One region of the Thermoanaerobacter uzonensis DSM 18761 genome, then DNA from elsewhere that is predicted to be linked to it. Evidence: riboswitches for the same ligand, from Rfam matches in the RefSeq annotation. Region 1 holds a riboswitch; the other holds the start of a gene.
What was found. Region 1 has a riboswitch for FMN ahead of ribD (bifunctional diaminohydroxyphosphoribosylaminopyrimidine deaminase/5-amino-6-(5-phosphoribosylamino)uracil reductase RibD). Riboswitches for the same ligand answer to the same signal wherever they lie in the genome.

Region 1 (7,782 bases):
CAAATTCAAAAAACGAAATTATACCAGGACATATTCACCTTGACAAAATAGCTGAAGCTGTAAAAGCAGGCATCAGAATGGCAGGAGGAACTCCTATAGAGTTTTCCACTATTGGTGTTTGTGATGGCATTGCCATGAACCATAAAGGTATGAAATACTCTTTAGGGAGTAGAGAACTTATTGCAGATAGCATTGAAATCATGGCAATGGCCCATGGTTTTGACGGGCTTGTGCTTATACCTAATTGCGACAAAATAGTGCCAGGAATGCTTATGGCAGCAGCACGACTTAATATTCCTGCAATAGTTGTAAGCGGAGGCCCAATGCTTGCAGGAAAGTGTAATGGAGATACCTGTGATTTGAGCAGTGTTTTTGAAGCGGTAGGGGCTCACAAGGTTGGTAAAATCACTGAGGAAGACCTCTACAGAATAGAGCTTAACGCTTGCCCTACCTGTGGTTCCTGCTCTGGTATGTTTACCGCAAATACTATGAATTGCTTGACAGAAGCTTTAGGAATTGGACTTCCAGGAAATGGCACAATTCCAGCTGTTTATTCTGAAAGGATAAGACTTGCAAAACAAGCTGGAATAAAAATCATGGAGCTTGTAGAGAGAGGAATTAAGCCTTCCAATATACTTACAAAAGAGGCATTTATAAACGCCTTTAGTATAGACATGGCTTTAGGTGGTTCTACAAATACAGTATTGCACTTAAAAGCTATAGCTCATGAGGCAGGCGTAGATATACCTTTAAATGAGATTAATGAGATTAGTGCAAGAGTACCTAATTTATGTAAATTAAGTCCTGCAGGGAAATACCACATAGAGGACCTTTATTTTGCAGGCGGAATTTCAGCTGTTTTAAAAGAGCTGACGAAAGCTAATCTTATAAATATTGAAGCATTAACAGTTACAGGAAAGACATTAGGAGAGAATATAAAAGACGCTAAAGTTTTAAATCATGATGTGATAAGGCCAATAGACAACCCTTACAGCAGTACTGGAGGTCTTGCGATACTGTACGGGAACATTGCAAGAGAAGGAGCTGTTGTAAAAGCATCTGCTGTCGCAAAAGAGATGTTAAGACATGAAGGACCAGCAAAGGTATTTAATTCTGAAGAAGAAGCCATAGCTGCAATATATGGAGGAAAAATACAAAAAGGCGATGTGGTAGTAATAAGATACGAAGGTCCAAAAGGTGGGCCGGGAATGAGAGAAATGTTAAGTCCTACTTCAGCTCTTGCGGGTATGGGACTTGACAAAGAGGTCGCTCTTATAACAGACGGTAGATTTTCAGGTGCAACAAGAGGAGCTTCCATAGGACATGTCTCTCCGGAAGCTATGGAAGGAGGAGAAATAGCGATTATTGAAGATGGGGATATTATTGAAATTGATATTCCCGCAAGAAAAATTAATGTGAAATTAACTGATGAGGAGATTAAAGAAAGAATGAAAAGATGGGTAAGGCCTGAACTAAAGATAAAAAATGGTTATATGGCAAGATATGCAGAACAGGTGACTTCTGCAAATACAGGTGCGGTTTTTAAGGGGGGAGGTATATGAAGTTAAAAGGAGCGCAAGTAGTTATAGAAGTTTTAAAAGAGATGGGCGTTGATACTATATTTGGCATACCAGGAGGAGCAGTTATTCCCATTTATGATGCTCTTTATGACTCTGATATAAGGCATATTTTAGCTACTCACGAGCAAATGGCAGCTCATATGGCAGATGGTTACGCAAGAGTTACGGGAAGAGTTGGGGTTTGCTTTGCTACCTCTGGCCCCGGTTCTACCAATCTTGTAACGGGTATAGCTAATGCTTATATGGATTCAGTACCTGTTGTGGCGATAACAGGACAGGTTCCTACAAATCTTATAGGAAAGGACGCTTTTCAAGAGGTTGACATAACAGGAATTACCATGCCTATAACTAAACACAACTTTATTGTAAAGTCTCCTGATAAATTAGCAGATACAATAAGGCAGGCATTTGCAATAGCCAAAAGTGGAAGGCCTGGTCCTGTGTTAGTTGATATTCCAAAAGATATACAGAATGCTGATATAGAATATGTTAAGGAAATGGGAGATAGTATTAATATAAAAAGCAATGTCAATGGAATAGTTTCGCAAAAAGAGTTAGACAAAGCCATTGAATTCATTTTGAAAAGTAGAAAACCTGTAATATTTGCAGGAGGAGGAGTGATTTGGGGAGAAGCATCAGAGGAACTTATAGAATTTGCAGAGAAGACCAATATACCTGTTGCTACTTCTTTAATGGGGTTAGGATGCTTTCCAGAAGACCATCCTTTGTCATTAGGTCTTATTGGCATGCATGGAAGCAGATTTGCAAATTTGGCTGTGTATAAATCAGACCTTGTGATAGCAATAGGGACAAGATTTAGCGACAGAGTCGCTGGCAAAGCAGGAGGACTTGCTCCAAATGCTAAAATAATCCATATTGATATTGACCCTGCAGAATTAGGGAAAAACGTGGAAGTGGAGGTAGCAGTTATAGGCAAAGTAAAAGAAGTATTGAAACTTTTAACGAATAAACTTCCATTCATTGAGAGAAAAGAATGGTTAGAGGAAATTTCTTTCTTGAGAGAAAAGCACGGATTAAAGTATAAAAACGATGAAGTTTTGAGGCCTCAGTGGATAGTAGAAAAAATTCAACAGCTTTCAAACGATGACCTTATAATAGCCACTGAAGTGGGACAAAATCAAATGTGGGCTGCGCAGTATTATAAATTTAAACAGCCCAGGACTTTTGTTACCTCAGGAGGACTAGGGACAATGGGCTTTGGGCTTCCTGCTGCAATAGGTGCACAAGTGGGAAAGCCAGATAAAAGAGTTGTAAACATTGCAGGTGATGGAAGTTTAAGAATGAATATACATGCCTTAGAAACAGCTGCTGTATATAATATTCCGGTTATAACGGTACTACTCAACAACCAAACTTTAGGAATGGTAAGACAGTGGCAAAATCTTTTGTATGACAAGAGATTTTCTCACACAGATTTGAATGCAAATTTGAATTTTGCTAAGCTTGCAAATGACTTTGGAGTAGAAGGAATAAGAATTACAACAAAGGAAGAATTCGAAAAAGCTTTTAGAAAAGCCTATAGCGAAAATAGACCTTTTATGATAGAATGTATTATAGATAAAGATGAAATGGTGCTTCCTTTTATTCCTGCAGGTGGTACTGTTGAAAATACAATTGGATAAAACCTTCGGGGATCGGTGAAATTCCGTACCGGCGGTATAGCCCGCGAGCCTTTTGGCAGACTCGGTGAAATTCCGAGGCCGACAGTTAAAGTCTGGATGGGAGAAGGAGAAATATTCCCCAGGGAATATATTCTCTGGGGTTTTTTTAACCCTGAAGGTTTAACCTTCAGGATTTTTTAGTATAGGAGGGATTAAATTGGAAGAATATATGAAAAGGGCTTTAAAACTGGCTGAAAAAGGATGGGGATACACAAACCCTAATCCACTTGTGGGTGCTGTAATAGTTAAAAATGGAAAAATAGTAGGTGAGGGTTATCATGAATATTTTGGAGGTCCCCATGCTGAAGTAAATGCATTAAAAAATGCAGTTGAAGATGTCAAAGGTTCTACTATGTTTGTAACACTTGAACCTTGCAGCCATTATGGCAAAACACCACCTTGTGTTGAAGAAATAATTAAATCTGGCATTAAGAGAGTGTATATAGCGATGGAAGACCCAAATCCTAAAGTTAGCGGAAATGGTATAAAAAGGTTAAAAGAGGCGGGAATAGAAGTACATGTGGGGATGATGGAGAAAGAAGCGAGGAAACTCAACGAAATATTTGTTAAATATATTACGACAAAATTTCCCTTTGTGATATTAAAATCTGCTATGAGTATTGATGGTAAGATTGCTTGTTATAATGGAATTTCTAAATGGATTACAAATGAGAAATCAAGAAAATTTGCTCATAAAATAAGAGGACGTGTATCCGCGATTATGGTTGGGATAAATACAGTAATTAAGGATAACCCAATGCTTACAACAAGGTTGGAGGGGTATAAAAATCCTGTAAGGATTATTGTGGATAGTAGAGGTAGAATTCCACTTGACTCAAATGTAATAAGAGACAAAACGGCAAAAACGATAATTGCTACAACAGAACTTATGCTAAACAATGTGAGAAAGAAGCTTGAAGATATGGATATTGAAGTTATTATATTAAAGAACGACAGTGGAAAAGTACCTTTAAAAGAGCTAATGATAAAACTTGGAGAGAGGGGGATTGATAGTGTATTGATTGAAGGCGGTGGGACATTAAATTGGTCTTTATTTAAAGAGGGAATTGTTGATAAAGTTATGTTTTTTATATCACCTAGAATAATAGGAGGGAAAAATGCTTTAACACCTGTAGAAGGTACAGGTTTTTCGGATATAGGAAATTCAATAGAATTAAAAGATGTGGAGATTGATAGAATAGATGATGATATACTAATAACAGCATATGTAAGAAAGTAGGTTATGGCGGATGTTTACTGGAATTATAGAAGAAACAGGAACTGTTAAAAATATTATACATGGTACTTTTACAAAAATTGTTATTAAATGTAGCAAAGTCCTTGAGGGAACAAAAATAGGTGATAGTATAGCAGTTAACGGTGTATGTTTAACTGTTACTAATATGTCAAACGAAAGTTTTGCAGCTGACGTTATGCCTGAAACCATGAGAGCAAGCAATTTAAAAGATTTAAAAATTGGAAGCATTGTCAATCTTGAAAGAGCACTTCAAGTTGGAAGGAGAATGGGTGGGCATATCGTAACTGGTCATATAGATTGCGTTGGAAAAATCATAGACAAAAGGCAGGAAAAAAATGCTTTTATATTTAAGATAGCTATAAATGAGAAATTTGCAAAATACATTGTGCGGAAGGGAAGTATTGCGGTTGATGGTATAAGTTTAACGGTTGTTGAGGATGGATATGATTCTTTTGCTATTTCAGTTATTCCACATACAATGCTTAAGACCACATTGGGTTATAAAAGGGTAGGAGATAGTGTAAATATCGAAGTTGATATACTTTCTAAATATGTAGAAAAACTAATAGGAAAAAAGGATATAAAAGATTTATTAAAAGAAAATGGATTTATATAGATGTGGATGACTTCTCTAAGTTAAGGGGGAAAGACCGATGTTTGATAGGATAGAAGATGCAATAGAAGATATAAAGCAAGGGAAAATGATTATTGTGGTAGATGATGAAAATAGGGAAAATGAAGGCGACTTAGTTATGGCAGCAGAAAAAGTTACAGGAGAACACATTAATTTTATGATAAAATATGGACGGGGTCTTGTATGTGTTCCAATGACAGAAAAGAGACTTAATGAGCTTGGCATTTACCAAATGGTTGAGAATAACACTGACCATAAAGAAACTGCTTTTACTGTATCTGTAGATTATAAAGAATGTACCACTGGTATTTCTGCATTTGAAAGAGCACTGACGGTGAAGAAATTAGTAGATAATAATTCAAAGCCAGAAGATTTTACAAAGCCGGGACATATCTTTCCTTTAAGAGCAAAAGATGGTGGTGTCTTAGTAAGAGCAGGACATACAGAAGCGGCTGTAGACCTTGCAGTTCTTGCGGGACTCAAACCTGCTGGAGTAATATGCGAAATCATAAAAGACGATGGGAATATGGCAAGATTACATGACCTTTTGGAGTTTGCAAAAAAATTTGGATTAAGAATCATATCTATTGAAGATTTGATAAAGTACAGAATGAAAAATGAAATACTTGTGAGAAGGGTAGCACAGGCGAAACTTCCAACAAAATATGGGAATTTTGAAATTGTCGGGTATGAAGAAATATTAACAGGAAAACAGCATGTAGCTCTGATTAAAGGAGACATAAATAGGGACCCTGTACTTGTGAGGATACATTCAGAGTGCCTGACGGGGGATATATTGGGGTCGTTAAGATGTGACTGTGGTGACCAGCTTCATGCGGCAATGGAAAGAATAGGACAGGAAGGAGGGGTACTAGTTTATTTGAGGCAGGAAGGAAGGGGCATAGGACTTTTAAACAAGATTAAAGCGTATCATCTGCAGGATCAAGGATTTGATACTGTTGAAGCGAATATTAAGCTTGGCTTTCCACCCGATTTAAGAAAATACAGTATAGCTGCACAGATTTTGAAAGATATAAGAGTTAAAAAGATAAGGATTATGACAAATAATCCACAAAAAATTATGGAATTATCAGAGTATGGTCTTGATGTTGTAGAAAGGGTTTCTATAGAAATTTGTCCAAATCATTATAATGAAAAATACCTCAAAACAAAAAAGGAAAAAATGGGACATCTAATTTTGGAAGTGTGAAATACCACAAAAAGGAGAGTGTATAGTTTATGAAAATATATGAAGGAAAACTTATAGCAGAAGGAAAGAAATTTGGAATTGTGGTAAGCAGATTCAATGAATTTATAACGGGAAAACTTCTCGAAGGGGCACTTGATGCCTTAAAAAGGCATGGTGCTTTAAATGAGGATATTGAAATTGCGTGGGTACCTGGAGCATTTGAAATACCACTTATAGCTAAAAAAATGGCTGAATCTAAAAGGTATAATGCAGTAATTGCACTTGGAGCAGTAATAAGAGGAGAAACACCCCATTTTGATTACGTTGCAAATGAGGTATCAAAAGGTATTGCAAAAATATCTCTTGATACAGAAGTTCCAGTTATATTCGGTGTTCTTACCACAGATACAATTGAGCAAGCTATTGTAAGGGCAGGAACAAAGAGTGGCAATAAAGGTTTTGAGGCAGCTGTTACTGCAATAGAGATGGCAAATCTAATGGAGGAAATAAAATAAGGGCAAAAAGCCCATCTTTTATTTCCAAGGAGGGATAATTTCTGCTTTTTGAAGAGCTTTAAATACTACCACAAATACAGGCCCCATGATAAACCCTGTAAAACCAAAAAGTTTTGCACCTATAAACATAGAAAGAAGTATCACGAGAGGGTGCAATCCTATTGTATATCCTAATATTTTTGGTTCTACTATTTGTCTCACAACTGTTATAAATCCATACAATATCAAAAGATATATTCCTATCATGTAATTTTTTGTAATTATATGGTATATAGCCCACGGAATGAGTACAAAACCGGACCCTAATGCAGGGAGAAGGTCTGCTAAACTTACTAAAAGTCCTAAAAGGAGATAGTATTTAATACCTATGATAGCAAGACCTATAGAAGCTTCCACAAAAATCATAAATAAAACAATAAAAGTGGCTTTAAGATATCCAAACATTGTTCTAAAAAGGTCTATTTGAATATTCTTAGCGTGCATTGACCATTGTGAAGGAAACTGCCTTTTTATAAAGTCTAATATTATATACTTGTCTTTACTCATAAAAAAAGCAGATACAAAAGAGATTAAAGTCATAAAGAGAAAATTGGGTAATTTAGTAGCAAGAGTCAAAAGCCATGTAGCAATTTGTTTAGCTAGAGCTGAAATATTATTTGCAATTGTTTGTATTTCACCTTCAATAAACGATGTAATATCAGGAGGAAGAGTCACATAATATAATTTTATTCTTTCAATTAGGTTTAAAACATAGTTATTTATATTTTCTGTATGATGGGTAGCTATATCAGCTAAAGTATTTAGTTCATAAACCAATTGTGTTATTGCAAGAGCAATTAAAGAACTTATTATACCAATTAACAATAAAAGTAATAAAAAAGATGCTAATCCTCTTGGCACCTTTAATTTTTTTTCCAAGAAATT
Region 2 (7,782 bases), on a different contig from region 1:
AAGCTCTTTTGAGACCTTTCCAGGTGAATGAGGAAATGATGAAAAAGACAGGAAGAGAAGATACTATATTTTTACATTGCTTGCCTGCAGTAAAAGGACAAGAAGTTACTTTTGATGTTATAGAAGGAAAACAATCAAGAGTGTGGGACCAAGCGGAAAATAGAAAACATACAATTAAAGCTGTAATGATTGCTACTCTTCTTTAAAATTGGTTACAGGGGAGGACGTTATGAAGGGAAAAGTTGTTATTGCTTTAGGAGGGAACGCCCTGCAGGACGTAAATACGCCTCCTACTGCAGAGGCGCAGATGGAAGTAGTAAAGAGGACAGCGGGATATCTGGCGGACATAATTGAAAAAGGTTATTCTGTAGTAATTACTCATGGCAATGGTCCGCAGGTGGGGAATATAGTCATTCAAAATGAAGTTGCATCAAAGATTGTCCCTGCAATGCCTTTTGATGTGTGTGGGGCAGAGAGTCAGGGTATGATAGGATATATGGTTCAACAAGCATTAAGAGAAGTTTTGAAGGAAAGAAATATCAGAAAAGAAGTAGCAACTATCATAACACAGGTTGTAGTGGATAAAAATGATCCTGCTTTTGGGAAACCCACAAAACCGATAGGACCTTTTTATACAAAAGAGGAGGCCGAAGTTTTAATAAAAGAAAAAGGTTATGAAATGGTGGAAGACAGTGGAAGAGGGTATAGAAGAGTTGTTCCCTCCCCTGACCCCAAAGAAATAGTAGAGCTTAATACGATAAAGTTACTTGAAAAAAATGGGGTAATAGTAATAACAGTTGGGGGAGGAGGAATTCCTGTTATTAAAGAAAATGGCAATTTAAAAGGAGTAGCTGCCGTAATAGACAAAGATTTGGCTTCTGAAAAGTTGGCGGAAGACATTGATGCAGATGTTTTATTGATTCTTACAGCAGTTGAAAAGGTGGCAATAAATTACAACAAACCAAATCAAAAGTTTCTTGACAAAATGACAGTGGAAGAGGCAATAAAATACATGGAAGAAGGCCATTTTGCACCAGGCAGTATGTTTCCAAAAGTTAAAGCAGCAGTGAGGTTTGCAAAGTCAAAAGTAGGAAGGCGAGCTATAATTACTTCTTTAGGCAAAGCATTAGAAGCTTTAGAGGGAAAAGCAGGCACAGTTATAACCTTATGAAAATAAATTAAAAATTTTTCACAAAAACTATTGACAAAGATATATAAAAATGAGAAAATAAAATTAAAATTGAATAAGACGAAGGTAAATCTTCGGGGCAGGGTGAAATTCCCGACCGGCGGTATAGCCCGCGAGCCGCGCATGCGGTCGATTTGGTGAAATTCCAAAGCCGACAGTGAAAGTCTGGAGGGGAGAAGATTTTCTTTTTGTGCCTATTTTTGTGAAACAAATCACAAAAAATCCTGAAGATTTATCTTCAGGATTTTTTTAGTAAATAAAATTGGAGGGATGGATTGTGGAAAAGACTAAAACACAAGCCATAGTAAAAGTAGGTTTTCTTTCTGCAACAGCTTTTATACTTATGTATTTAGAATTTCAGGTACCATTATTTCCTGGCTTTTTAAAACTTGACTTTAGTGACGTACCTGCATTAATTGCTTCTTTTGCTATTGGACCTTTATATGGTGTAATGGTAGAGCTTATTAAAAACTTAATCCATGCTACTATAACTCAGTCGGGTGGTATTGGGGAAATTGCCAACTTTGCTATAGGTTCTATATTTGTTTATATTGCAGGGATTATATATCAATTTAATAAGACGCGAAAAAATGCCCTTATCTCTATGGCAATTGCTACAGTAGTGATGGCTTTTACTGCTTCACTTTTGAATTATTATGTTTTTCTGCCTTTGTACCAAAAAGTTATGGGATGGCCTATGGATGCCATAATTAATATGAGTAGAGCAGCGAATAAAAATATAGTGAATGTAAAAACTCTTATATCATACGGAATATTTCCTTTTAATGTGTTAAAAGGAATTGTATTGTCAGTAATTACCTTGCTGGTATACAAAAAGCTTTCACCTTTTTTAAAGAATTAATTAGATCCCTAGCATATGCTGGGGATTATTTTTATTTTTAATTTGTTAAAAGATAGTATATAATAAAGTTATAATAAGTGGGGTGAGACTTAGTGAAAAAGACTTATATTTGCAAAAATAGAGATGAGACCATTGCTTTAGGAGAAAAATTAGGAAGGCTGTTAAGGAGTGGAGATATAATTCTTTTATATGGTGAGCTGGGAAGTGGCAAAACTGTCTTTACAAAAGGAATTGCAAAGGGGTTAGAAACAAATGAGCCAATTACCAGCCCGACTTTTACTTTAGTCAATGAACATAGAGGAAGGATTCCCCTCTATCATTTTGATTTATATAGGTTAGATGATTATACGGCTCTTTATGACATAGGTTATGAGGAATATTTTTATGACGAAGGAGTTTGTGCAATTGAATGGCCTGAAAGGTTAGGACCTTTACTTCCGAACGAAAGGTTAGAAGTAGTAATTCAAAAAGGAGAAAAAGAAGATGAAAGAGTTATTTTATTTAAAGATTTTGGGAGACGATATGAGGAGCTTTTAAAGGAGATGGGATAATGAAAATTTTGGCAATAGATTCTTCTTCTAAAACTGCTACTGTTGCATTAGTAGATGAAAAGGGGATAATAGGAGAATACTCTATAAATTATCTAAGGCATTCAGTAATTTTAATGCCTATGATAGATGAACTGCTTAAAAAATGTGAAGTACCAATAAATCAAATAACTCATGTGGCTGTTTCAGAAGGTCCGGGCTCTTTTACAGGGCTTAGAATCGGTGCTGCCACTGCAAAGGGTCTGGCTCATGCTCTTAACATCCCTATTGTAGGAGTATCTTCTCTTTTAGCTCTTGCATATAATGTCAGTGAATTTGAAGGACTTATATGCCCTGTTATAGATGCTTTAAATGAAAATGTTTATGGAATGCTAATAAAAGGTGTCAATTTTGAGGTTTTAATAGATGCTGGGGTGTATTCTCTAGAGGAAATTACGAAGTTGATAAGCAATTATTCTGACAAAGTGCTGTTCGTAGGAGAGGGGGTTTATTCCTATAAAGATAAATTACAAGAGATGATAAGAGACAAAGCTTTATTTGCAAAGGATAAGGATAACATGGCAAGAGCAGCTTCCATAGGAGAGATTGCTATTCAAAAGATAAAAAAAGGTGAAGTAGTTAGTTACTTTGATTTCAAGCCGATGTATATAAGGAAATCGGCTGCTGAAATTCGTTTAAGTGGTGAGGGGAGTTAATTAATGGATGTTATTATAAGGCCTATGAGGAAAGAAGATGTGGAAGAGGTCTTAGAAATTGAAAAGTTAAGCTTTAGCACTCCTTGGTCTAAAGAAGCTTTTATAAGTGAAGTTACAAAGAACAGCTGTGCTAAGTATATAGTGGCGGAAGTTGACAACAAAATTGTGGGTTATGGAGGATTTTGGGTGGTTGCAGATGAAGGGCATATAACCAATATAGCAGTTCATCCGGACTACAGGTCTAAAGGAATTGGAAGTAAAATTATGGAAGATTTAATTGACCTTGCTAAGAAAAATGGAATAACCGCCATGACATTAGAGGTGAGAGAATCAAATATAACAGCGCAACATTTGTATGCAAAATATGGCTTTAGACCATTAGGTAGAAGAAAAGGCTATTATCAAGATAATAATGAGGATGCAATTATAATGTGGAAATACGACTTGTGATGGTGGTGAAATAATGGAGAAAGATATAATTATTTTAGGGATAGAATCTTCCTGCGATGAAACAGCTGCCGGAGTTGTAAAAAACGGCAAAGAAGTATTGTCGAACGTAATATATTCTCAAATAGAGATTCACAAAAAATATGGTGGGGTAGTGCCAGAAATAGCTTCAAGAAAGCATATTGAAGTAATATCTTTCGTAGTGGCAGAAGCATTAGAAAAAGCCCAGCTAAGTCTTGATGAAATAGATGTAATTGCGGCTACATATGGACCAGGATTAGTAGGTGCTCTTTTAGTTGGCTTGTCATATGGTAAAGCTTTAGCCTATGCAAAAAATAAGCCTTTTGTAGGAGTAAATCATATAGAAGCTCACATAGCTGCAAATTACTTAGGGGGTGATTTTGCTCCTCCTTTTATTTGTCTTGTGGCTTCCGGGGGACATAGCCACATTGTTTTTGTAAAAAATTATGGAGAGTACGAAGTAATTGGACAGACAATGGACGATGCAGCAGGGGAAGCCTTTGACAAAGTAGCAAGAGCTTTGGGCTTGGGATACCCTGGAGGACCTGCTATTGAAAAGGCTGCAAAGCTGGGGAATATGGAAGCTATTGAGTTTCCCAAATCTTTTATGGAGGAAGGAAATTTTGATTTTAGTTTTAGTGGGCTTAAAACAGCAGTTTTAAACTATTTAAACAGGCAAAAGCAAAAAGGAGAAGAGGTGAATATTTACGATGTGGCGGCTAGTTTTCAAAGAAATGTGGTGGAGGTGTTGGTGAAAAAATTAATTGATGCGGCAAAGATGAAAAATATTGATAAAATTTCTATAGCAGGAGGAGTGGCTTCTAATAGTTTTTTGAGAGAGCAATTAGAAGAAGAAGCAAAAAAAATTGGAATAAGAATCCATTATCCTGATAAAATTTATTGTACAGACAATGGCGCAATGATAGCTGCTGCTGCCTATTATGACTTTATGAAAGGGAAAACCTCTGGCCTGGATTTAAATGCTATTCCTTATTTAAAGATTGGGGAAAAACTTTGATTGTTAAATATGTGGAAATATGTCGAAGTTTACGATGTCATGCCTTTTAGGGTCTGTGGATAACTCTGTGGATATTGTGCTTAAATATATTTCATTGTATTTACTGGGATGAAATAGAAAGAAAGTTTATTAAAAATAAATAAAACTTTTATTAAACCTTAGGGGGTTTTATTATGAAGAATATTTTGCTTTTCACAAAATTAAATGAAACCTACATAAAAGAAATTAAGGAACGAATGGAGGAATATGAGGTTCTTTACGTTCAAAATGAGGAAGAGGCTTCTAAGTATGTAAAAGACACAGAAATTATCATAAGCTTTGATTTTGCGTTTTATCCCAATATTGTGGACAAGGCTTCAAACCTTAAATGGATTCATCTTTTGAGTGCGGGAGCAGATACTCTTCCCTTTGAAAAACTCAAAGAAATGAAGGTATTAGTTACTAATTCTAGAGACGTACACAAATATCAAATTTCACAACAGGTTATAGGTTATATGCTTATGTTTGAAAGAAGCTTAAATACCTTTTTAAGAAATCAGATAAAAAAGGTGTGGGATAGGTCTGTTAGGGTTTCAGAACTTACAGGTAAGACTGCTTTGATAATAGGAGTAGGAAGTATAGGGGAGGAAATTGCAAGACTTTTAAAAGAATTTGGTATGAAGGTCTACGGTATAAGAAGCTCGGGTAAGCCTTCTTTATATGTTGAAAAAATGTTTACTTCTATTGAAGACTGTGATGTATTGTCGTTTGCCGATTATGTGATATCTATACTTCCTTTGACTAAAGACACTTACCATTTGATAGGAGAAACCGTATTTAGTAGGATGAAAAATAGCAGTTACTTTATAAATGTTGGAAGAGGGAAAGTAGTGGATGAAAAAGCTTTGCTAAATGCCATTAATAATAAAGTGATAAAAGGGGCTGCATTAGATGTTTTTGAAGAAGAGCCTTTAAGAGAAGACAGCCCTTTTTGGGATATGGAAAATGTGATAATTACTCCTCACATGGCAGGGGTTACGCCTTTATATATGCAAAGAGCGATGGAAATATTGAAAGAAAATTTGGATGCTTATAAGGAAGGAAGAACTTTGAGAAATATTGTAAATTTAGATAAAGGATACTAAAGCGGGTTTTTACCCGCTTAAATTTTCCCATTCTTCATACATTTCTTCCAATTTGCTTTTAAGGGCGTTGTATTCTTTTTGTATTTCTACAATTTCTCCTGTTTTATAAATTTTATCATCACACATTTTTTCTTCTAAATATTTTATTCTTTCTTCAGCTTGATAAATTGAATTTTCAAGGCTTTTTAGATATTCTTTTTGCTGCTTTAACTTAAGTTTAGCCAATCTTTCTTTATACCTTTCGTTTTTTATCTGGGTTTTTGTCTTTTTGATTGTTTCTTCTTGCTTTTCATTAAGCTGGTTTTTCTTTTCTATATAATAACTGTAATTACCTAAGTATACTTCTACTCCTTGAGGTGTCAAAATCATTACTTTGGTAGCAATTTTGTCTATAAAATATCTGTCATGGGAGACAAATAATAAAGTTCCAGTGTAATCTAACAAAGCTTCTTCTAATACTTCTTTTGCTTTTAAATCTAAATGGTTAGTTGGCTCATCCATAAGCAGAAAATTTGCTTTTGAAAGGATGAGCTTTAGCAATGAAAGTCTTGCCTTTTCACCACCACTTAGTGTAGAGATAGTTTTAAAGACATCTTCTTCTTTAAAAAGAAAAGAAGCTAATAGTGTCCTCACTTCTGTTTGAGTAAGATATGGATTTTCATCCCATATTTCATCAATGACTGTTTTTTTAGCATTTAAACTTTTAAATTCTTGCTCGTAATAGCCTATTATTACGTTTGTGCCAAATTTAATTTCTCCTTCAAAATTGTCAATTTCCCCCACTAATATTTTTAAAAGCGAGCTTTTACCTATCCCGTTTGGGCCTAAGAGGGCGATTTTTTCTCCTTTTTTTATTTCAAAAGATACATTAGAAAAAATTTGCTTATCAAAACTTAAGGACAAATTTTTAACTGCTAACACGTCATTTCCGCTTTCCAAATCAAAATCAAAATGCAGGTTGATAGACCTGTTATTTATCATTGGCTTTTTTGCTATTTCTATTTTTTCTAAAAGTTTTTGCTTGCTTTCTGCCATCTTTACTGACTTTTCTGTTCTACGGTTTTTTTGAATCTGTATAATAGATTTTATCCTTTTTATTTCTTTTTGCTGTTCTTCATAGGCTTTTAACTTTGCTTCCATCACTAATTTTTTTCTTTTTAAATATTCTGTGTAGTTGCCTTCATAAACTGATAGATTAGTGTTTTCTATCTCAAATATCCGAGTTACAATTTTATCTAAGAAATACCTATCATGGGATATAATCAAAATTGTACCATTATAAAATTTTAAATATTGCTCTAACCATTCTATTGAGTTTATGTCTAAGTGATTGGTGGGTTCGTCTAATAATAGGACATCTGGACTTAAAAGTAAAGTTTTTGCCAGCATAAGACGGGTTTTTTGACCACCACTTAAGATTGATACAGGTGTATCGAATTGCGACACATCAAACCCTAATCCATTTAGTACACCTCTTATTTTACTTTCTACAGAATAACCATCTAATTCCATATATTTGTCTGTTAAAAAGGAATATTCTAAAAAAAGTTTATCCAGTAGATGTGAATCTTTTGTTTTTGAGATTTTTTCCTCTAGAGATTTAATTTGTTTATCTAATTGGAATATTTCCCCAAAAGCTGTTTTGACTTCCTCATATATACTTTTTTCAGAAGCAATTACAGTGTTTTGCTGTAGATATCCCATTTTATTTGTAGAAATTGAAATTGTTCCACTGTCAGCTTCGGTAAAACCGGCTAAAAGGTTAAAAAGAGTGGACTTTCCAGCACCATTTTCGCCAATTACTCCTATTTTGTCACCTTCATTGACTATAAAAGAAATATTTTGTAGAATTATATCGATACCGTAACTTTTTGTCAC

Region 2: linked by a shared signal. The riboswitch ahead of BUB32_RS02510 (ECF transporter S component) and the one ahead of ribD (bifunctional diaminohydroxyphosphoribosylaminopyrimidine deaminase/5-amino-6-(5-phosphoribosylamino)uracil reductase RibD) in region 1 are both predicted to bind FMN.

What each region holds. Positions count from the first base shown of each region.
Region 1 is NZ_FQUR01000013.1:58,733-66,514, forward strand. It holds gene ilvD (dihydroxy-acid dehydratase) at 1-1,562, shown strand, start outside; gene ilvB (biosynthetic-type acetolactate synthase large subunit) at 1,559-3,223, shown strand; FMN riboswitch at 3,221-3,335, shown strand; gene ribD (bifunctional diaminohydroxyphosphoribosylaminopyrimidine deaminase/5-amino-6-(5-phosphoribosylamino)uracil reductase RibD) at 3,420-4,502, shown strand; gene BUB32_RS08575 (riboflavin synthase) at 4,513-5,136, shown strand; gene BUB32_RS08580 (bifunctional 3,4-dihydroxy-2-butanone-4-phosphate synthase/GTP cyclohydrolase II) at 5,174-6,364, shown strand; gene ribH (6,7-dimethyl-8-ribityllumazine synthase) at 6,394-6,858, shown strand; gene ytvI (sporulation integral membrane protein YtvI) at 6,877-7,782, opposite strand, start outside.
Region 2 is NZ_FQUR01000007.1:162,424-170,205, forward strand. It holds gene argF (ornithine carbamoyltransferase) at 1-206, shown strand, start outside; gene arcC (carbamate kinase) at 230-1,171, shown strand; FMN riboswitch at 1,256-1,374, shown strand; gene BUB32_RS02510 (ECF transporter S component) at 1,467-2,051, shown strand; gene tsaE (tRNA (adenosine(37)-N6)-threonylcarbamoyltransferase complex ATPase subunit type 1 TsaE) at 2,144-2,602, shown strand; gene tsaB (tRNA (adenosine(37)-N6)-threonylcarbamoyltransferase complex dimerization subunit type 1 TsaB) at 2,602-3,294, shown strand; gene rimI (ribosomal protein S18-alanine N-acetyltransferase) at 3,298-3,744, shown strand; gene tsaD (tRNA (adenosine(37)-N6)-threonylcarbamoyltransferase complex transferase subunit TsaD) at 3,758-4,780, shown strand; gene BUB32_RS02535 (D-2-hydroxyacid dehydrogenase) at 4,954-5,904, shown strand; gene BUB32_RS02540 (ABC-F family ATP-binding cassette domain-containing protein) at 5,914-7,782, opposite strand, start outside.